Regions from separate parts of the Shewanella vaxholmensis genome, predicted to be linked through region 3. Evidence: predicted binding sites of a transcription regulator. Region 3 holds the regulator's gene; each other region holds the start of a gene.
The links. The regulator sigma-54, encoded in region 3, starts transcription at its own class of promoters, with help from an activator protein. The targets are predictions, from matches to a motif close to GTTGGCACGNNNNTNGNNT.
Positions count from the first base shown of each region.

Region 1 (3,285 bases), on a different contig from region 3:
GCAGTTAATTGCAATAAAAGGCTCGTTCAATCTCGGGCTGGCAAGATGTATGGTATTGGCAACGAGCTCTTTCCCTGCGCCACTCTCACCAATAATCAGCACATTACTGTCGGTCGCAGAAACGCGACGTATCGTACGATACAGCTTGTGCATAGCTGCAGAGGAACCGACAAGCAAACCATATTGGTCTAGCTCGCTGGAAAAAGGCCGAGGCCGGATTGGTGATGAGACTAAATACTGGGCAAAATCGGCGAAGATGTCACTGATCAACGTCATATCGTAGGGTTTACGAAAATGATAACAGGCAAAATTCGACATTAACTGATCAAGATTGGGGTTCGGCTGACCGTCGGAGAGAAATATAAACTCGATATTAGACAAGGCCGTATTGTCCAGCAGCCCAAGATAATCCTCACGGCTAAGGCTAGACAGCTCAATGATGGCAACATCAATGTGGTTCGCCTCAAGCTGCTCTATCCAAGGTAAATCATCGACACTGCGTAGCTTATTAAAGTCGGCTGCGCCGGCGAGTTCAATGATAGCTTGCTCGGCGTTTACATCCTGCAGGTGATAAAAAAGTGTCAATCGAGCCATGCTATCCCACTCCCTGTGTATGAAGGGCTACTGTATGTCAGTCGTGAAATTTTAACAACAGCAACGGTAATAGTTGCCGATATTCTAAGAGGATGGCGCAAGTAACCGAGAATATCAGCCTAAAAATCAGCCTGTTAACATACCATTAGAAATGAGAACAAAATATGCATGGTAGCTGAACGAAACGCAATTAGTTAAGCCAAACCGTTAAACAGGACTGTGCCGAACACTGGCATTTGGAGGCATTCATGAAGTCTAATGTTGTGCAACATCAGACTGATATCCGCGCCGATATCAGTTTGATTGATGAAATAATAAAGCTCAATCAAGAAGGGCTAACATTCTACAATCAGGCAATGACGTACGTCGAAGACTATAACCTTAAGCGTATTTTTTCGACCAAAGCGAATATCCACCAACGAATGTTGACGCGTTTTGAACAGCTGCGCCCTCTAACTGGTGAGCCTATTCATGGTCTAAGTCATGCAATACCAGTGACTTATACTCAAGTGACCAAATTGCTGCAACAATGCCATATGGCACAAGCGATGGCCGCACTTGTCGCCATTGAACAACAAGTGTTAATCCAGATGAAACAAGCGGTAAGGCAAGCACATCAGCCACAGCTTGCCAATCAGCTCGCAGAAGGTGCCGCTTGGTTGCAAATCAGTTGCGATGGTATGAGTTCACTCAACCCCAGTTAATCCTTGTAGCTGTTAGCATCAGTGCACATCAATATGATGTCTCTGTACTAATACGGCTTGCTACTGCATACGCGAAACCTTACACACTCAACCGCACTTATTCGTGCGGTTTTTTTATGCTCTAAAGATGGCTTTGCTTACCAGCAAAAATTACATTTTGTCGGTAAAAAAGACCGACTTAGGGGAAATCGCTGAGACATGAAAATATCGAAATCATCAACTAAAATCATTTAAGTCAATGACTTAATAAAGCTGGCACGATTCACGCAATATCTAACATCGAGAAAACAACGGAGGATATGATTATGAAAACCACAACAGCATCAGTACTAGCGACCTTACTTGTCGGTTCAATCAGTTTAAATGTCGCCGCAGCTCAAGATTGGAAGGACGGGGCAAAGGATGCGTGGATCGATGGTAAAGCTGAAACCACTTTACTGCTCAACACTAACCTCAATTCCTTTGACATTATCACCGATGTGAAAGACGGAAACGTCACATTAACAGGTAAAGTGGAAAGCAGTGTCGATAAAGCCCTCGCCTCTGAACTGATCAAAAGTTTAGACGGGGTAAAAGATGTCGATAACCAACTCACTGTAATGAATGAGAAAGAAGGCACCAGTGACGTTGTCGCGTCGTTGACCGATTCTAAGGTTGCCACAGTCGTCAAAACCCGTTTACTGTTTTCAACCGATGTTTCTGGCACCCAGATTAATGTGGATGTCGCCAATGGTATCGTCACCTTAAAAGGTGAAGTTGCTAGCGATGCCGAACGTCAGTTAGCGCTGAAAATTGCTGAGAATACCGACGACGTGAAAAAGGTTGTCGATAAAATCAAAGTCGTAAAAAACATGTCTTAATGCTAGCAGTTAGTCTTGACTCAACGATTTGATCTAATTGGTTATAAAAGTGAGTCATAACAAAGCGTCACAAAAAACCAGCCTAGGCTGGTTTTTTTATGTCTATTATCAGATTTAATCAAGCTAGGTTTTCTATCTCGACTAAGGAAGACTAAATTGCGAAAACAAAAATCGAAGTGGGAAAATAAAAGCTGCGCTAAAATGTGGGCTCAGCGCTGGCTTCAAAGCCAAACTGGAACTCATAAAAATGCTGACCATTTTCGATACTGATGGCCATAGTGCCCGTTAAGCCCTGCAACTCGCCCGCGCCAGAATGGGGAACCACTTCTAAGATCAAACGGTTTTGCCCATCGGTCATAATGCCAAAATGTTGCAGCACGAAACTGCCCTGCTTACCGCATACATTGCCAACCACTTGTTCAATCGCCACATAGCCAGCCGAGCCTTTGACTGACGTCATCGCACTGAGCATTTCACCTTGACTGCGGCCCTCAAGCTCACCATAAAAGGTTTTATCTAAGGCCATACGCCCTAACGTCACGCCGCCAACCCCTGTCGCATAGGGGCTATCTGGGGTGAGCTTAACATCAAATTTCCCAGTGATTTTGCTAACTTGCATGACACTCTCCTTGTCAAAACCTTATGCCAAGTCTATCTACCCGAGAATGCTTGCCGCTGCGGCAAGCATCACACACGGAACGAAAAATAACTTAGCACAAGCCTGCGCAGATCCATAATGCATTTACTCCCGACCCGTTGCGCACGACTACTCACTACTGAGTTATGTTAGTGATGCCAGTTTCACTGACTGTCACCTCTAAGGTTTTGACGATTTCAGGGCTTTCAGACATAGGTTGGTCAGGCGCTCTATCGCGATAAGTCACGGCAATTTTGAATGGAGCTTCGAAGGGATAAACAGGTTCAATACTGTCCACCTCAATGCGATCGCCTAGCACGACGCTGCCTAAATGCTTCAAATTATTGTGTTCAAAATCGAGGCTAAACAAGCCAAGATACCAAAATGCCCCCGAACCTTGAGTCGTCACAATAAACGGTGCCACAAAGGGCATAGTCTGCATTTTAGGATCATCTTGAATTGGCGCGTTACTCTGGGTATCAGGCTCTAA
Region 1 covers NZ_JAUOEV010000001.1:141,451-144,735, forward strand. The annotation lists gene Q4Q46_RS00560 (sigma-54 interaction domain-containing protein) at 1-594, opposite strand, end outside; gene Q4Q46_RS00565 (hypothetical protein) at 843-1,298, shown strand; gene Q4Q46_RS00570 (BON domain-containing protein) at 1,604-2,158, shown strand; gene Q4Q46_RS00575 (DUF3224 domain-containing protein) at 2,355-2,777, opposite strand; gene Q4Q46_RS00580 (hypothetical protein) at 2,932-3,285, opposite strand, start outside.
Region 1: the regulator sigma-54 is predicted to act here: its motif matches at 1,550-1,568, upstream of Q4Q46_RS00570 (BON domain-containing protein).

Region 2 (3,285 bases), on a different contig from region 3:
CCGTTTAACGCTGAAGCGTAAACGATTGGGAAATCTAACTGCTCGTCAGTTGCGCCTAAGTTATCGAACAGATCGAATACTTGGTCGATAACCCAATCAGGGCGCGCGCCTGGGCGGTCAATTTTGTTGATAACAACGATTGGCTTTAAGCCTTGAGCAAACGCTTTCTTCGTTACGAAGCGAGTTTGTGGCATTGGACCGTCAACGGCATCAACTAGCAATAATACTGAGTCAACCATAGACAGAACACGCTCAACCTCACCACCGAAATCGGCGTGGCCAGGGGTATCAACGATGTTGATACGGTAGTCGTTCCACTTGATGGCAGTATTTTTTGCCAGAATCGTGATCCCACGTTCCTTTTCAAGATCGTTGGAGTCCATCACCCGCTCAGTAGCTTCTCCTCGGGTTGCAAGGGTGCCTGACTGTGACAGCAACTTGTCTACCAGGGTCGTTTTGCCATGGTCAACGTGTGCAATAATGGCGATGTTACGTAAATTCTCTAGCACGGATAAACCTCTTACCATCAAACAAAAATAGGGATATTTCAGTAATTCGTTATAGTGTCCTAACTCGACCCACCATAATAAAAAGCGTGCCATTCTACTCCAGAGCGGCCTTGGCGCACAGGATTATTTTTGAACACTTATAAAACAATCCGCCGATCCTTGGCTAATTCCTGCCAATATTCCATTGAGTGAAATCCGCTAATGTCACAGTTAAAGCACTGTTCAATTGCCATATTCGTAGGAAAAATCCGAGTTAAACAGCTGAATTTACTATTTTTCATAATCTAGACGCAAAGTATTTCTGCTGATTTAAACATCAATCAAATTGATGTTCACGTGACAAAATCATCTCGACGTGAAACAGCAATAATTTCTAGCGCAGATTTAACTGGGCGTTGATATTGGCATTTATGACCGCGAAAACTGAATGCCTTTAAGACTCACTTCATTGTCACGCAATACCTTTATTACGCATCACTTATTTCACTTGGCCTGTGAACAGCAAAGACATTTTGCACATGAGAACGAACTCTTTCCTAATAATATGATAATAAACCACTATTGAATTGAGAATGCATGGCATAGTTGAACAGACTAGAGTGGTTTTATGACAACTATGCGGCGGTGAAATCGCCCAGAGAAAATAGTCCAGAATAGTGCTGAAATAGTTACTGGATTCAGTGCCGCTATCCTTATGTAGTCACTGTGAGCCAAGGCGCGATTGCCATCTCACTGCCACATAAGCGATGCATACTAGTGCTTTGAACCTTATGCTTTGAACCTTAGCTTTGCATGAATCAATTCAGTGCGCACCAAAATGGATTGATGCACCAAAATGCCACAGCTAAAAGCACCATAGTGGTGCAAACACGAATCCAATTAAGTGCAGAAAAGATTTTAAACCATGTTAATCAGCTAGTTAAATTATTGGCATGGATATCGCTTTATCGCTTGTAAGTTTGGCTCAAGATAAATCACTTGAGTTAAAAGATTATAGAAGGGGCATCCCTTTACCCTACCGGAGGCTTGAGAATGTCAGTTGAATCAGTTTTAAAGCAACTTGAAGAATTAGAAGTTAAGTTCGTTGATTTACGTTTTACCGACACTAAAGGTAAAGAGCAGCACGTATCTATTCCTTCTCATCAGGTAGATGCTGATTTCTTCGAAGACGGCAAAATGTTTGACGGTTCTTCTATCGCAGGTTGGAAGGGCATTAACGAATCAGACATGGTACTGATGCCAGATCCAACGACATTCGTACTGGATCCTTTCACCGAAGAAACCACAGCGCTGATCCGTTGTGACATTCTTGAACCAGGTACTATGACGGGTTATGACCGTGACCCACGTTCAATTGCTAAAAAAGCAGAAGCTTACCTAATCTCTACTGGTATCGCTGATACTGTTTTGATTGGCCCAGAACCAGAATTCTTCCTATTTGATGATGTCCGTTTCGGTACTGACATGTCAGGTTGTTTCGTTAAGATCGACGCTAAAGAAGCGGCTTGGAACTCAGGCACTAGCTACGAAGGCGGCAACACAGGTCACCGTCCATTCACTAAAGGCGGTTACTTCCCAGTTGCACCGGTTGACTCATCACAAGACCTACGTAGCGCTATGTGTTTAGTGCTTGAAGAAATGGGTCAAGTGGTTGAAGCGCATCACCACGAAGTGGCGACTGCGGGTCAAAACGAAATCGCAACTCGCTTCAACACGTTAACTAAAAAAGCGGATGAAATCCAAATTCTGAAGTACGTAGTGCACAACATGGCACACGCTTACGGTAAGACGGCGACTTTCATGCCTAAACCCATCGTTGGCGACAACGGTAGCGGCATGCACGTTCACCAATCTCTGGCGAAAGACGGTGTTAACTTGTTCGCTGGCGACAAATACGCGGGTTTAAGTGAAACGGCGCTGTACTACATAGGTGGTATCATCAAGCACGCTCGCGCGCTGAACGCTTTCACTAACCCAAGCACTAACTCTTACAAGCGTTTAGTGCCACACTTTGAAGCACCTGTTATGTTGGCCTACTCTGCCCGTAACCGCTCTGCATCAATCCGCATTCCTGTGGTACCAAGCCCTAAAGGCCGTCGTATCGAAGCGCGTTTCCCAGATCCACATGCAAACCCATACTTAGGTTTCGCAGCGCTGCTGATGGCGGGTCTTGACGGTATCCAAAACAAGATCCACCCAGGTGAAGCGATGGACAAAGATCTGTACGATCTGCCTCCAGAAGAAGCGGCTGAAATCCCACAAGTGGCAACGTCATTAGAAAACGCCCTTGAAAACCTGCAAGCTGACCATGAGTTCCTGACTAAAGGCGGCGTGTTCAGTGAAGATTTCATCCAATCTTATATCGTACTGAAAACAGCTGAAGCTGAGCGTGTAGCGCGTACAACTCACCCACTTGAGTTTGAAATGTACTACAGTTTGTAATCCTTACTCGCAAATTGATTAAGCCCCGAATTGTCGGGGCTTTTTTGTAGATGAAGCTCTGACTAGCTATAAAGCCAAATCCATTAATCATAAAAAATCAAAATCCATCACACCTAGATTTCAAACCTTTTCGATTTAAAATCAATCACACCTTGCACTCACTCAATGCAATCGCTAGCTTGAGAATGTCCATGCAGCACGATTAATCCTGATCACTTGGGCGCATCTTATTCATAAAAATAACAATAGGCGTTTACCTATGTGGCAAAAGATAAAACCTTATAAAGATTCCATCGTGCTGCTCACCGCGTTATTACTGGGCGGCCTGCTCGGT
Region 2 covers NZ_JAUOEV010000024.1:63,693-66,977, reverse strand. The annotation lists gene typA (translational GTPase TypA) at 1-509, opposite strand, end outside; gene glnA (glutamate--ammonia ligase) at 1,542-2,951, shown strand; gene Q4Q46_RS18065 (dicarboxylate/amino acid:cation symporter) at 3,211-3,285, shown strand, end outside.
Region 2: the regulator sigma-54 is predicted to act here: its motif matches at 1,436-1,454, upstream of glnA (glutamate--ammonia ligase).

Region 3 (3,285 bases):
AGCAGAATTTGTCTGACTTGGTCGCTTAAATCATAGATATTCAGGTTCGACGTATCTATGTAGTGATCGACCAGTTTTGACATAGGCTCGAGCAGCTTCCCTTCCAGTTTTATCGCTTCTTGCAAAGAGACTTGGCTCTTCGACAAAGGGTGCAAACGGCGGGTTTCGCTGTAACGCTTGAGCAGAATTTTATCGCTGGAATTGAGGAAGAAGCTGGTTAACTCAGTATCAGGAGGCAGGCTCGCGAGTTGCTTCACTAAGACCTTGTCCTGCTCAGGCATGTTACGCACGTCGACACTGATGGCGACGAGATCGTTACTGCCTTTGAGTTGCTCAAGCAAAGTGCCGATTAAGGGCAAGGGAAGGTTATCGACACAATAATAGCCGAGATCTTCGAGTACCCTTAGGGCGACAGATTTGCCTGAGCCTGAGCGGCCCGACACTATGACCAGTTTCATCCAGTGATTACCTGATAGAGTTCCGTTTCATCATGCGTCTTGCGTAATTGCTTTAATATTTGCTTGTCGCTCAGCTTTTCGGCCATGCAAGACAAGGTACTTAAGTGCTGCTGACATTGGTCTGCAGGCACCAGTAGTGCAAATAAAATATCAACAGGTTGCTTATCGATAGCATCGAATGCTATCGGCTCTTCACACTTAATGAGTATGGCAATGGGCTGATCTATATCGGCTAGTCGACCATGTGGAATGGCGATGCCGTTACCTATACCTGTGCTCCCCATCTTTTCGCGCGCCACTAGGCTTTCGAATATCTCTTGAGATGAGAGGGTCGGGTACTGGGCAGCGACTAAGTCGCTGATGAGTTCCAGTACCTTTTTCTTGCTGCCCGGAGTGGCGCAGGTAGTGCACTCCGGCCGCAGTATGGTACAAAGTTCCATTATTAGTGTTTTGTTAACTTCTCTTTGTGTTTAATAACCTGACGATCAAGCTTGTCAATCAGGGCGTCTATAGCGGCATACATGTCAGCATGCTCTGAAGTAGCAAAAACTTCACCACCGATAAGATTTATTCTCGCTTCGGCGATCTGTTGCATTTTCTCGACATTGAGCACAACGTGCACATTATTGATCTGTTCGAAATGGCGTTCAAGTTTTGAAAACTTTTCTTCTACATATGCGCGTAACGATTCGGTAATTTCGACATGGTGTCCACTCAGGTTTATTTGCATAGAAACGTCCTCCGATATCCACTGTAGGTTATAAACTTTTACGCTGATTAGAAGGCGGAATGAGCATAGCCTCTCGGTACTTCGCAATGGTTCTGCGGGCTACGTTGATCCCTTGTTCTGCCAGAAGTTGCGCCATCTTACTGTCGCTCAATGGTTTTTTCTGGTTTTCCGCGGCAACCAGTTTCTTAATGAAGGCCCTGATTGCTGTGGATGAGCACTCCCCACCATCGTCAGTACCGACGTGGCTAGAGAAGAAGTATTTTAGTTCAAAAAGTCCCTTAGGGGTATGCATGTATTTCTGTGTCGTCACCCGTGAGATGGTCGACTCATGCATTTCTACCGCTTCGGCAATATCGTTAAGCACCATAGGTTTCATGGCTTCTTCACCGTATTCAAAGAAACCTTGCTGATATTGCACTATGCAATTCGCAACTTTAAGTAAAGTGTCGTTACGGCTTTCTAGGCTTTTGATAAACCATTTAGCCTCTTGCAGATGGCCACGAATAAATTGGCTATCGGCTTGGTTTTTAGTACTGCGCGCCATCGATGCATAGTGTTGATTTACATTGATTTTTGGCATGCAGTCTGGGTTAAGTTCAACCACCCAGCGGCCATTCTTCTTCGACACAGACACATCTGGGATGACGTATTCGTCATCGTTGGGCGTAATCAATAAACCTGGGCGGGGATTGAGGGTTTGGATAAGCGCGATGCCGTCCCTTAACTCATCCTCTTTTAATTTAGTCTTACGCATCAACAATCTAAAATCGCGGGCGGCGATCAGATCTAAATGATCTTTGATCAACATGCGGGCATTTTCTAGATGGGGAGTGTCAGCGGCGAAATGCGACAGTTGGATCAGCAGGCACTCGCTTAAATCGCGGGCGGCCACACCAATGGGATCAAAATGTTGAATGCGCTTGAGTACGGCTTCGACTTCGTCGAGTTCGACCTCAGGATTACCCATAGCTTCGAGGATTTCATCAGTGCTTTGGGTGAGATAGCCTTGATCGTCGATGGCATCAATAATGGCGGTAGCAATGGCTAAATCGGTTTCAGAAAACGGCGTGAGGTTTTTTTGCCATTCTAAGTGCTCATACAGGCCTTCACTGGTCTCACCTTGGAAGGGCATATCATCTTCACGACTGCCACCGGGGCCAGAATTAGGGGAGGCGGTGAACACTTCATCCCAGGTGGTGTCCATGGGGAGTTCGTCGGGCATGGACTCTTTCGTGAGCGACTCTGCCGTGTCTATGGTGGAGCTGTCTTTTTCTGGCGGCAGGGTGCTAGATTCACTGAAATCCGTATCGGATAGCGTTTGGTTTACAGGGGCTTTAGTGGCGTCGAATTGATCCTCTTCCAGCTCGAGAAGGGGATTAGAATCTAAGGCTTGCTGGATCTCTTGCTGCAGTTCTAATGACGACAGTTGCAACAGACGTATGGCCTGTTGTAATTGTGGCGTCATGGTTAACTGTTGACCCAGTTTGAGCTGGAGTGACGCTTTCATGTTACCGCTGATCCCTACGTTATTATTGTTGGATGAGGTCGCTTGTTATCATCTTGAGTGGAGCACAATGCTGGCACAAATTGCCTTCATTGGCTCCGCTTGATTAACTATAGCCTGAATTGTTCACCTAAGTACACAGCCCTAACTTGCTGATTGTCTAAGATCTCTGCAGGTGTTCCTTCGGCAATCAGGTTTCCGTGACTCACAATATAGGCATGTTCACACACATCTAATGTCTCGCGAACATTATGGTCGGTGATCAACACGCCAAGGCCACGACTTTTGAGCTGTTCGATAATCTTTTTGATGTCGATAACTGAAATAGGATCGACACCCGCAAAGGGTTCATCGAGCAAAATGAACTTAGGATTTGCTGCTAACGCCCGCGCAATTTCGACACGGCGACGTTCACCGCCCGACAATGACATGCCTTGGCTGTCACGGATGTGGGTGATGTGGAATTCTTCGAGCAGATGCTCGAGTTGTTCTTCCCTTTGCTCTTTCTTCAATTCTTTGCGCGTTTGCAGTACGGCCATGATGTTGTCATGGACTGTCAGCTTACGGAAGATACTGGCTTCCTGCGGCAAGTA
Region 3 covers NZ_JAUOEV010000012.1:119,892-123,176, forward strand. The annotation lists gene rapZ (RNase adapter RapZ) at 1-458, opposite strand, end outside; gene ptsN (PTS IIA-like nitrogen regulatory protein PtsN) at 455-898, opposite strand; gene hpf (ribosome hibernation promoting factor) at 901-1,188, opposite strand; gene Q4Q46_RS12180 (RNA polymerase factor sigma-54) at 1,217-2,695, opposite strand; gene lptB (LPS export ABC transporter ATP-binding protein) at 2,803-3,285, opposite strand, start outside.